Regions from separate parts of the Clostridium sp. genome, predicted to be linked through region 1. Evidence: riboswitches for the same ligand, from Rfam matches in the RefSeq annotation. Region 1 holds a riboswitch; each other region holds the start of a gene.
The links. Region 1 has a riboswitch for S-adenosylmethionine ahead of cysC (adenylyl-sulfate kinase). Riboswitches for the same ligand answer to the same signal wherever they lie in the genome.
Positions count from the first base shown of each region.

Region 2: another riboswitch for S-adenosylmethionine. It lies ahead of metF (methylenetetrahydrofolate reductase [NAD(P)H]); the one in region 1 lies ahead of cysC (adenylyl-sulfate kinase).
Region 3: another riboswitch for S-adenosylmethionine. It lies ahead of LKE46_RS01420 (MetQ/NlpA family ABC transporter substrate-binding protein); the one in region 1 lies ahead of cysC (adenylyl-sulfate kinase).
Region 4: another riboswitch for S-adenosylmethionine. It lies ahead of metK (methionine adenosyltransferase); the one in region 1 lies ahead of cysC (adenylyl-sulfate kinase).

Region 1 is NZ_JAKVOI010000001.1:541,627-544,758, reverse strand. It holds gene LKE46_RS02920 (adenylyl-sulfate reductase subunit alpha) at 1-1,047, opposite strand, end outside; gene cysC (adenylyl-sulfate kinase) at 1,058-1,651, opposite strand; SAM riboswitch class I at 1,777-1,886, opposite strand; gene carB (carbamoyl-phosphate synthase (glutamine-hydrolyzing) large subunit) at 1,988-3,132, opposite strand, start outside.
Region 2 is NZ_JAKVOI010000001.1:2,451,284-2,454,415, reverse strand. It holds gene metA (homoserine O-acetyltransferase MetA) at 1-630, opposite strand, end outside; SAM riboswitch class I at 716-823, opposite strand; SAM riboswitch class I at 963-1,072, shown strand; gene metF (methylenetetrahydrofolate reductase [NAD(P)H]) at 1,165-2,022, shown strand; gene LKE46_RS12010 (homocysteine S-methyltransferase family protein) at 2,040-3,132, shown strand, end outside.
Region 3 is NZ_JAKVOI010000001.1:263,952-267,083, forward strand. It holds gene LKE46_RS01410 (glycoside hydrolase family 130 protein) at 1-495, shown strand, start outside; gene LKE46_RS01415 (D-alanine--D-alanine ligase) at 575-1,519, shown strand; SAM riboswitch class I at 1,663-1,762, shown strand; gene LKE46_RS01420 (MetQ/NlpA family ABC transporter substrate-binding protein) at 1,838-2,671, shown strand; gene LKE46_RS01425 (PLP-dependent aminotransferase family protein) at 2,789-3,132, shown strand, end outside.
Region 4 is NZ_JAKVOI010000001.1:2,768,415-2,771,546, reverse strand. It holds gene LKE46_RS13595 (rod shape-determining protein) at 1-180, shown strand, start outside; gene yyaC (spore protease YyaC) at 182-727, opposite strand; tRNA gene LKE46_RS13585 (tRNA-Thr) at 1,010-1,085, shown strand; tRNA gene LKE46_RS13580 (tRNA-Tyr) at 1,093-1,177, shown strand; tRNA gene LKE46_RS13575 (tRNA-Val) at 1,183-1,258, shown strand; tRNA gene LKE46_RS13570 (tRNA-Thr) at 1,277-1,352, shown strand; tRNA gene LKE46_RS13565 (tRNA-Tyr) at 1,360-1,444, shown strand; SAM riboswitch class I at 1,489-1,588, shown strand; gene metK (methionine adenosyltransferase) at 1,661-2,836, shown strand; gene recD2 (SF1B family DNA helicase RecD2) at 2,920-3,132, shown strand, end outside.

The sequences.
Region 1 (3,132 bases):
ATGTCCACCTACGATATAAGGCTCAGTTCCTTCAATCTCAACATTTTCTTCAGATGGCATTTTGCTGCTGTCTATCCATCTAAGTGCCTGGGACGGTGCCATATTTAAATAAGCCTTGATCAAATTACTTTCTTCCATTTTGGTAATATCTTTGGTCATTAAAAAACATGGACCATTTCCTTTTTTATTTTCCATCACCGTAGCATAAAGCCTGTTTATAGTTGTTGGCCTGCCATAATTTTCAACATACTCCACACCCCTGGCATTTACCTGAACTGCTCCTACTCCCTGAGCGATAGTTCCTGTAGGTGCTATAGTGTCCTTACATCTTAGAGCAATGAATCTCATTTCAAAACTGGTCATCTCAGCACCTGCTCTTATTCCCATAGCATAGCCTGAACCTGTATTGAAGGGAGAATACCACATCTTGTGCTTGGAAAAGCCTGGATTATTAGGCTTATACAGGCCTGATGCCCCACCTGCTGCGCAAATGACAGCTTTTGCATAAATCGTATAAAATTTTTCTTCAAATATGGAAAATGCATAGGCTCCTATAATTCTGCCCTCTTTCTTTATATAATCTATTACATTTACCCCATTCAATACTTCTATATTTCTCTGGCATTGAACTGCGGATGCAAGTATAGGTTTTATATTCTCTCCATTTATCTTTACACTTCTTTTGCCTCTCTTTACATACTTCCCCTTTGAGTCCTTAAGGATGGGCAGTCCCATTTTCTCAATCTCCCAAGTAACATCATTGAGTTTTTTTGCTATAGTGTATACTAGATCCTCTCTTATAACATCATTGAATTCTCTTTTTACATATTCTACAAAACTCTCCGGTGTTTCACCGTCATTTATATATGCATTAAGGGCATTAATTCCTGCTGCAAGACATCCGCTTCTTTTTATATTTGCCTTTTCCGCAATCAACACGCTTGTTCCTGGAGACATTTTTGCCGCCCTAAGTGCTGCAAAGCATCCCGCAGTACCACCTCCAATTATTAAAATATCAGCCGCCAGTTTTTCAGGTACAAGTCTCATCCAACCACTCCTATCTTTTATCAAACAAATAACCTAATATTTTGTCGACACATTGATCTACGCTTATCTCACCGGTAGATAAAATAATTTCAGGATTTTCCGGCACTTCATAAGGTGAATCTATACCTGTAAAATTTTTTATTTCTCCATTTCTGGCTTTTTTATATATTCCTTTTGGATCCCTTCCCTCGCAAACTTCAATCGGACAATCTACATACACTTCTATAAAATCCTTGCCAAGTGTATTTCTAACCCTGTCCCTGTCACATTTAAACGGTGATACAAATGTTGCAATTGTTATGATTCCAGCATCTACAAACAACTTGCATACCTCGGATATTCTTCTTATGTTTTCGGATCTGTCTTCCTTGGTGAATCCAAGATTGGAGTTCAATCCATACCTTATATTATCCCCATCCAGCATATAGGTAAGCTTACCCATATTATATAATTCAGCCTCCAATTGAGAAGCTATAGTTGATTTTCCCGAACCTGAAAATCCTGTAAACCATATCAGCACTCCCTTTTGATTTAGAAGTTTCTCTCTAAGCTCTCTATTTACAAAAGTTTTATGCCAGACTACATTAGTTGACTTTTTATCCAATAAAATCCCTCCACCAATTTATTGTACTTTAGCAAGATAGAATTACATAATACTAATTTTAAGCATAAAAATCATGACCATTTTTCTTTTGTAAGAAAAATGGTCATATTAACATCCTGCCACTTTTCTTATCTCTCAGAAAATTATTCCGTAGGAATTAACACCGATGCATTCACATGAGAACGCCGGTTGTCGGGTTTCATTGGGCCAGTCCCTCCACCTCTCTTGATAAGAACATATTCGGTTTTCCTCAATCTCACTCTGTTATTGGACTTTATTATACTTTCTTAGTTGTATTTTGTCAAGAAGCAGCGAATCAGTCTAATATTTAATGCTTTATCTTAAATACTCCTCCATGGACCTATATTCCACTTTTCCACTGCCTTTTTCTATTTCAATACATGAAACATATGCCTCTGCCGTATCCAAACATGTAAACAAAACCCTGTCATGTGCAAGTGCAGTATGTCTAAGTTCAAAGCCCGGTGTTCCACTTTTATATCCCACGTTAGGAGTATTTATGACTATATCAAGCTTTTTTTCCTTTACTTCATTTACAGCCTCCTGTATTCTCAACTCTTTGCACACTATACCGCTGTCAATTAAAAATTTACTTGTTCCCGGAGAAGCAAAAATATTGAATCCAAGTGATTTATACTTTTCAACTATAGGAACTGCCTCTTCTTTGTCCCTGTCATTTACCGCTATATAAATATTGCCTTTTACACATATATTTACTCCTGATGCCCTGAATGCCTTATATACTGCAATATTCCTGTCAAAATCAACTCCGAGCACTTCACCTGTGGATTTCATTTCCGGCCCAAGCACTGCATCAACATCGGGAAGTTTCTTGTTTGAAAACACGGGCATTTTTACTGCAAACATCTTGCTGTTCCTGTAGGCATCCTGTCTGTATCCAAAATCCTTTATTTTCTTTCCAAGCATTATATTCACGGCTATTTTAACCATCGGTATATCAGTTACCTTGCTTAAAATAGGCACTGTTCTTGAGGCCCTTGGATTTACCTCTATTACATATACCTTTTTCCCGTCAAAAGCATACTGAACATTTAAAAGTCCCCTGACATTTAGCTCTTTTGATATTTTAACAGTATACTCTTCTATCTTTTCAAGTACTTCTTCCTGCAGATCCAAGGCAGGATAGACAGCTATACTATCTCCTGAATGAACACCTGTCTTCTCTATATGTTCCATTATGCCTGGAATTATGAGATCCTTCCCGTCAGATATGGCATCTACTTCAATTTCCCTTCCAACTATATATTTATCCACAAGTACAGGATATTCTTTTGACAGATTTACCGCTTCTTTTAGATATCTTGAAAGTTCTTCATCATTATATACAACTTTCATTGCCCTGCCGCCTATTACATAAGATGGCCTTACAATAACAGGATATCCTATTTTTCTTATCAATAGATCAGCTTCTTCCAAACTGGTGACTGACCCTCCTACGG
Region 2 (3,132 bases), 1.9 Mb from region 1:
TATTTCAAGTTCAGGAACACTTTGAATATCCTCTCTTTTTATAGTTGTATGCCTCGAATGAGGGGCATAAAACAGATCATCAAAACCCCTTAATAGTTTTACATTCTTCCTGGTGATGGTATGTGGAAACACTCCAAACAACTTTTTGTCCAATGGATATTTTGGAATACCAAAATGATAGTAAAGACCGGCCTGAGCCCCCCAGCATATGTGGAAGGTTGAATAGACGTTTTTCAGGGACCAGTCCATTATTTCAGTGAGTTCATCCCAGTAATCTACATCTTCAAATTCCAACTTTTCTACAGGTGCTCCCGTTATTATCATCCCGTCAAATTTTCTGTGACGTATTTCGTCAAATGTCTCGTAATACTTGAAAAGATATTCTTCGGAAGTATTTTTTGACTTATGGGATTTTGGGTATACAAGGGTTATGTCCACTTGAAGCGGGGAATTGCCAAGAAGTCTGAGCAGTTGTGTTTCAGTGACAGTCTTGACGGGCATCAGATTCAATATTACTATATTGAGAGGACGTATATCCTGCTTGACTGCACGTTTTTCGTTCATTACAAATATATTTTCAGCTTTCAATATCTTGCAAGCTGGAAGACCATTAGGTATATTTATTGGCATAGAACTCATCCTTTACAAATATTGATTATGGACTAAAAAGGCCATTTTTCTACTAAGAAAAATGGCCTGTAATATCGAACTATTTTTCTTATCTTTCAGAAAAAATCTGTAGGAATTAACACCATGCATTCAAATGAAAAATGCTGGTTGTCGGGCATCATTGGGCCTATCCCTTAGCCACTCTCGATAAGATTTTTAATTGGTTTAATGAATATGATATACTAAAAACTTAATTCTGTCAAGAAGATCAAAAATTAGAATTTTTGTATTGACAAGCATGCTGAAAAGTATTAGCATTAAATAAAATGTACTTTAACAATAATATACTGAGGTTCTTATCAAGAGTGGTGGAGGGACTGGCCCTGAGAAACCCGACAACCAGCATGTGCGTCATGCAAGGTGTTAATTCCTACAGAATCATGAAAATTCTGGAAGATAAGAAAAGAATGCTGTAATGTATCGATACAAACTTAGGCTGCTTTTCTTAATAAAAAGCGGCCTTTTTTGAACTAAATTTTTATGAGGAGAGAATTTATGAGCATAATAGATATATTCAATGACAAGGAATTTATACTTTCCTTTGAAGTTATACCATTTAAGAATAAAAGTAATTTCCCGAGCTTTGAAAACAGGATCAATAATTTGAGCAAAATGAATCCGGATTTTATAAGTGTAACTTATGGAGCTGCAGGAAGAAGTAAAAATGGATCCATGGAGACTGCACTTTATATAAAGAACAAATACAATATAGAGGTGCTGTCACATCTCACCTGCATAAATTCTACAGAGGAAGAAATAGAGAAATACATATCGGAGCTTGCTGATGGCGGAATAAATAATATACTTGCACTCAGAGGAGATATTGTCAGGAATTCCAATTCACAAATAAATAATAAATACAGATATGCAAAGGAACTTGTAAAATATATTTCAAGAAAGAGAGATATGTGTATTGCAGTTGCAGCATATCCCGAAGGACATGCGGAATCAAGTAATCTGGATGAAGATATTTTTCATCTGAAGGAGAAGGTGGACTGCGGGGCGGATTTTCTTATCACCCAGTTTTTCTTCAGCAATGACTATTTCTACACGTTCAGGGAAAAACTGGGCAAGATTGGGCTGGATATACCTCTGCTGGCAGGTATAATGCCGGTTGTTAAGGCAAGACAGGTTAAGAGCATGAGTCTGCTTGGCGGCGCAAGTTTGCCTAAAGAACTTTTGGCCATAATAGATAAATATGGGGAAAATGAAGAAGACTTCTTTAAAGCGGGAGTAGAATACAGCTTGAATCAAACACGCGATTTGGTGAAAAATGGAATAAAGGGTATTCACTTGTATACCATGAATGACTTGACTGCTGTGAACTACATAGTAGATAATTTGTATAATTGATAAAAAGGGGTGGCTATATGGATTTTAACGATTTGTTTAAAAGATTCGAGGATAAATTTATATTTTTTGACGGTGCTATGGGGACAATGCTTCAGAAAAGTGGACTTAAAGCCGGCGATCTTCCTGAAATATTGAACATAACAAATGGAAATACAATCAAGAAAATACATGAAGTCTACCTTGATTCTGGTGCAGATATTATAATAACAAATACTTTTGGGGCAAATGAATTGAAATACAGTGATTCTGAATATTCTTCAGATGAAGTGATAGAGGCCGGGGTTAGAGTTGCAAAAGCTGCTGTCAGGGGAAGAAAGGATAAATTCGTGGCACTTGACATGGGCCCTATAGGCCAGGTCATGGAGCCTACTGGGAACCTCACTTTTGAAACTGCCTATAAACTTTTTAAAAAACAGGTAGTCATAGGTGAAAGGGAAGGAGCCGATATAATACTGATTGAGACAATGATGGATATATATGAGACCAAGGCTGCCATACTTGCAGCAAAGGAAAACAGTTCCCTTCCGGTTTTTTGCACTATGACTTTTCAGGAAAACGCCAGAACTCTGATGGGGACAGATCCCAGAACCATGGTTTTTGTTCTGGAAGGTCTTGGGGTTGATGCACTTGGAGTCAATTGTTCGCTTGGACCAAAGGATCTTCAGCCCATAGTGGATGAAATTTTAAGGTACTCGTCTACTCCTGTCATGGTTCAGCCAAATGCCGGTCTGCCAAAATATGATGGGAAAGAAACCTATTATGATGTAAAAGCAGCTGAGTTTTCAGAACAAATGAAGATCATGGCAGAAAAAGGAGTAAGAATACTAGGAGGATGCTGCGGCACGGACCCTGAATTCATCAAGGCCACTATAGAACTGGTAAGCGGACTCAAGCCTTTATGTCCGGAGAAAAAAGAATTTACTGCAGTGACTTCAGGCAATCAAACTGTAATAATAGGTGGTAGAACAAGAATAATAGGTGAAAGAATAAATCCTACTGGAAAAGCCGCATATAAACAGGAACTTAGGGAGAAGAAGATAGGATATATCCAGAGAGAGGCCCTGTATCAGAAAGAAGAAGGCGCAGACATACTTGAACTGAATGTAGGAC
Region 3 (3,132 bases), 280 kb from region 1:
AAGTACTTTGCACTGAACAGACCGGTATCCAGAAGTACCGGCAAACCTATGATCTGGATATCTGAATCCGACAATCTGATAAATTGGGGTAATCACAGGCTGCTGGCATGTACAAGGGAAAATTGCTGGGATTCACGGAAAATAGGGGCAGGTATGCCTCCCATAAGGACAGATGCCGGATGGCTGGAGCTGTACCACGGTGTAGATGAACATGAATGCTACTCAATGGGGGCTCTTCTGCTGGATCTGGATGATCCTTCAAAAGTTATCGGGCGAAGTGAGGAACCTGTTTTATATCCCTGTGAGGACTATGAGACAGAGGGCTTCTTTTCAGATGTGGTTTTCCCCTGTGGTGCTGTTGAAATTAGGGATAAGCTGTATATATACTATGGTATAGCAGACAGTTCCATCGGGCTGGTTACTGCGGATACGGGTGATATTCTGAATTCTATTGGAGTGGCCGGTGAACCACAACATGGTAAAAATATTTATTGAGTGGCTCTTTTCTTATATCCGGCGATGTGTAAAATAAAAGATAAAGGATAGTATAACAGTATTTAGCGGAGGAATTGATATGAAAATAGGAGTTATCATGGGGGGAATATCCTCGGAGAGAGAAGTATCACTGAATTCTGGAAGAGAGATAATGAGTTGTTTTGATAAAACAAAGTATGAAGTAGTTCCAATTGTTATAGACAAAGAAAGAGATATTATAGATAAAACAGCAGGTATAGACTTTGCATTTATAGCACTTCACGGGAAATTCGGAGAGGATGGAACGGTTCAATCCGTTCTGGAAACTCTGGATATACCTTATTCCGGATGTGGACCTCTTACAAGTTCCATCTGTATGGACAAGGATATGACAAAGAAGGTGCTGAAGAGTGCAGGAATTAAAACTGCAAGGTGGATGTGTGTCAAATCCACAGATGAAATAGATTATGATTATTTGGATGAGATTGGGTATCCACTGGTTGTGAAGCCAAATTCAGGTGGATCAAGTGTGGCGACAAATATAGTCAAAAATAAAGAGAATATGGAAGATGCAGTAAATCTCGGCTTGGAATATGATGAAGAGGTCATGATTGAGGAATATATAAAAGGCGACGAAATTACCTGCTGCATTTTAAATGGAAACACGCTGCCGTTGATTCAAATAAAACCAAAGACGGAATTCTTTGACTATGAGGCAAAATACACTGAAGGTGCTTCGGATGAAATAATTGTCCAGCTTGAGGAGAAACTCCAAGGTGAAATCGAGGAGATATCCCGCAAATGCTGGGATGTGTTGAAGTGCAGGGTATACGTAAGAGTTGATCTGATTGTAAAGGACAATATACCTTATGTACTTGAACTCAATACACTTTCGGGTATGACAAAGAACAGTCTGTTCCCGAAAAGTGCGAAAGCTGTAAATATGTCTTACAGCCAGCTCTTGGACAAAATAGTTGAATACTCCATGGAAGAAAATCACGGTAAGATGGATAATGAAAAAATATGTGCGCCAGCTGAATACTAAACAGACAAATGCAGCCCTGTATAGATGATTAATTAACATTTATACAGGGCATTTTCTGCTTGATATGTAAACTGTTGAGAAGAGCATTGACAACGAAAAATTGTGATGATATAATCACTTACATGAAAAAATGAATCAAGATAAACTTATCAAGAGAGGTGGAGGGATTGGCCCTGTGAAACCCGGCAACCAGTATTGTATACATTGGTGCTAACTCCTGCAGCGAAAGCTGAAAGATGAGAAAATCATTAAGGTTTCAAACCCGGGGGATTTTCTCGGGTTTTTATTTTGATTAAACTAATTTGAGGGGGAACTTTTATGAAAAACATCAAAAAGACACTGGCAATTATATTTTCTTCTGTATTTGTTTTGACAGCATTATCAGGATGCGGAAGCAGCAGTGCAGGAAATACCGGAAGTGATACGTCAAAAAGTGAAAAGAAGGAGATAACAATAGGTGCTACACCAAAGCCCCATGAGGAAATACTTGAGAAGGTAAAGCCTATACTCCAGAAAGAAGGATATGAGCTGAAAATAAAAGAGTTCACAGACTATGTAACGCCAAACAAGGCTCTGGCATCTGGAGAACTGGATGCAAACTTCTTTCAGCATATACCATATCTTGAAGACTACAACAAAAAAAATGGTACGGATTTGGTTCCCGTTGCAAAAGTTCATATCGAACCGATGGGGATATATTCCAACAAGATAAAGAATTTAAAGGATCTAAAGGATGGGGCTGAAGTTGCAATACCGAATGATGCTACAAATGGTTCCAGGGCACTTAAACTGCTGGCAAAGGAAGGACTTGTAAAAGTAAAGGATGGAGAGCTTATTTCCAAGCTTGATATAATGGAAAATAAGAAGAACCTGAAGGTTCAGGAACTGGATGCTCCACAGCTTCCTAGAGTACTGGGAGATGTAGATGCCGCAGTTATAAATACAAATTATGCACTTGAGGCAAACTTAAATCCTACAAAGGATGCACTTGCCATAGAATCAAAGGAATCACCTTATGCAAATATAATTGCAGTAAAGAAGGAAGACAAGGATAAGCCTTATGTAAAGGCTCTTGTGAAGGCTGTAAATTCACCTGAAATCAAGAAATTCATAGAGGATAATTACAAGGGAAGCATAATTCCTGCATTTTAGTATGCAGACAAATTGAAATTTTCACAGTAGAGGTGATGTATTGTAAAAAAAGCAGTACATCATCTTTATTTATATGTGGATTTATGTAAAAATATATATAGAGGTGAATTCACGGTTATGTTTTTTGATATGGAAATTGATGATAAAAGTCCTGTTTACATACAGATAAAGAATTATATAAAGAATATGATACTTAGAGGGATGGTGGCTTCAGGCGAAAAACTCCCATCCACAAGGGAAATGTCCTCAAGGCTGAAGGTCAGCAGGAATACAGTTATTTGCGCCTATGATTTTCTGAAGGATGAAGGACTAATATACATGAAAAAGGGCAGGGGAGCCTTTGTAGCCGATGTAAAAGTAAATTTTCAGGGCAGATGGAATGTGGACTGGGAAAAACGCATAAACAGCTATGCCAGAAAGTCGGAAGAACTGGATATAATCAAGAGCGAGATAAAATGGGA
Region 4 (3,132 bases), 2.2 Mb from region 1:
ACCGGAGGAGGATCACTTTTACATGGATTAAATAGTTTAATACAGCAGGTTACGAGTGTACCCGTGTATGTAGCAGATGATGCAGTATCCTGTGTAGCTCTTGGAACTGGCAAGGTTCTCACATATCTGGATAAGATGGAGCTTACTTTTAGCGGAGATGATATAACTCTGGTTGATTAAGTTATATATTTTCAATATTGTCATTGAGATACAGATAATATGCATGAATTAGGGAGTTAAGTATCACTTCTGACATAGAGAGAATTAAATTTAATCTTATATTATTTGAACTGCTGAAGATATTTTTACCTGTATTTGAATCCACTATGCCAATTACTGAAGTTTCTCCTACATTTGGCAGGGATTTTCCTACTCCTTTTCCTGGATGAATTGGAAAATCTCTTACTTGTATTTCGCCTATATTATTGATATCTCCGAGGCAAGCGTCTATGCCTATTATGTTGCATTCCTTATGTTGAGATGTAATATGCTTTAGTTTCATGTCAATATTTAGGGCATGTATTGGTTCCTGTATTGTACCATATACAGGAAGAGGGAAATGTTTATATTTGAGCAATGTGCCTACCAGAGGTCCGAGGCAGTCACCTATATATCTGTCAGTACCAATACAAACTATGATTGTGTTTCTATCAATATAATTTCGTAGAGAACTTGCTAATTTATAATATGCCATAGGAGTTTTATAGTTAACCTTTACTTTATTCAAAATTTTCACCTCTTCAAATTGTGTTTTGTTGCATAAAATGTGAATATGTAGCCGTTTAAAACATCATATATAATTTATATGAGGCAGCATAAAAAATTAGAATAGACAATGTGGCAAATATAAATTGTGAAAATGTGATTTATTGAGAAACATAAAGGAATGTTGAGTTAAATCAATTTAAATGCGGGAATACACCAAAAATGAAATTTGAAAAAGGAGTGCCTAAACGATATACTAACATAGGTCAATGCGTGTGTTAACTGATGACAAGTTACATAGTAAGCTGGCATAGCTCAGATGGTAGAGCAACTGACTTGTAATCAGTAGGTCGTGGGTTCGATGCCTATTGCCAGCACCATAAAAATGGAGGAATTCCCGAGTGGCTAAAGGGGGCAGACTGTAAATCTGTTGTCATTGACTTCGATGGTTCGAATCCATCTTCCTCCACCAATTTAGGGCGCATAGCTCAGCTGGGAGAGCATCTGCCTTACAAGCAGAGGGTCACAGGTTCGAGCCCTGTTGTGCCCACCATATTAAAATATTGAATAGGCTGGCATAGCTCAGATGGTAGAGCAACTGACTTGTAATCAGTAGGTCGTGGGTTCGATGCCTACTGCCAGCACCATAAAAATGGAGGAATTCCCGAGTGGCTAAAGGGGGCAGACTGTAAATCTGTTGTCATTGACTTCGATGGTTCGAATCCATCTTCCTCCACCATAAAAAAACACTATAGAAAGTGTTTTTTATTTTATAATTTAAAACTCTTATCAAGAGAGGTGGAGGGAAAGGGCCCTGTGAAACCCGGCAACCAGTAAATATGCTAAGGTGCCAATTCCTGCAGTTATTCCTGCGAGATAAGAGAGTTGATAATGCTTATTAACCTCTTTTTTATAAAAGAGGTTTTTTATTTTTATGTAGATGGAGGGGAAAAAGATGAAAAAGTTGTTTACTTCTGAGTCGGTTACAGAAGGGCATCCAGATAAAATGTGTGATCAAATTTCAGATGCTATACTTGATGCAATAATGGCACAGGATCCTGAAGGAAGGGTAGCTTGTGAAACTATAACTACAACAGGAATGGTTTTAGTTATGGGTGAAATATCAACTAAATGTTATGTAGACATTCCTAAAATAGTTAGAAAAACTGTGAAGGAAATAGGCTATACAAGGGCAAAGTACGGCTTTGACTGCGATACTTGTTCAGTAATATCCTCAATAGATGAGCAGTCATCAGATATAGCTATGGGAGTAAATGAGGCTTTTGAAGCTAAATCCGGTACAATGGACAAGGAAGATGCTATAGGTGCGGGAGATCAAGGAATGATGTTTGGCTTTGCTACAAATGAAACTCCGGAATATATGCCGCTTCCAATAAGTATGGCACACAAACTTGCAAAAAGGCTGACAGCCGTTAGAAAAGATGGGACCCTTTCTTATTTAAGACCGGATGGAAAAACACAAGTTACGGTGGAATATGAAAATGACAAACCGGTAAGGATAGATACTGTAGTTGTATCATCACAGCATGATCCACATGTAAGTCAGGAACAGATAAGCAGGGATATAATAGAAAATGTTATAAAACCAACAATACCATCCAAATTTTTAGATGATAATACAAGGTATTTTATAAATCCTACAGGTAGATTTGTAGTCGGGGGTCCACAGGGTGATTCAGGACTTACAGGAAGAAAAATAATAGTTGATACTTATGGTGGTTATGGAAGACACGGCGGAGGTGCATTTTCCGGAAAAGATCCAACCAAGGTTGACAGATCAGCTGCTTATGCAGCAAGGTGGGTTGCAAAAAACCTTGTAGCATCAGGGCTGGCCGACAAACTGGAAATACAGCTGGCCTATGCTATAGGTGTTGCTAAACCGGTATCCATAGAAGTAGATACCTTTGGTACCGGAAAGATTTCAGAAGACGACATAGTTGATATAGTAAATAAAGTATTTGATCTAAGACCAGGAGCAATAATAAGAAATTTGAATTTGAGAAGACCTATATATAGACAAGTAGCGGCATATGGGCATTTTGGAAGGACAGATATAGATGTGCCGTGGGAAAAGTTGAATAAGGTGGATGAAATAAAAAAATATTTATAACAGTGGGCACGCATCTAAAATGATGCGTGCCTAATGTGTTATAATTGACTTATTGATATAATTTTTAAAAGTAGGGAGATTTTATGCAGGAAATACAAGGTATTATAGATGATATAGTATTCCAGAATGAAGATAATGGATATGTGGTTGCCAAATTAAAAAACAAAAGCGGTGTTGTGACTATAGTCGGGAATGTACCTTTTATTATGGAAGGACAGAATTTGAAATTTATGGGAGAATGGGTAACCCATCCGCATTTTGGACAGCAGTTTAAAATCAAATATTCCGAAGAAATA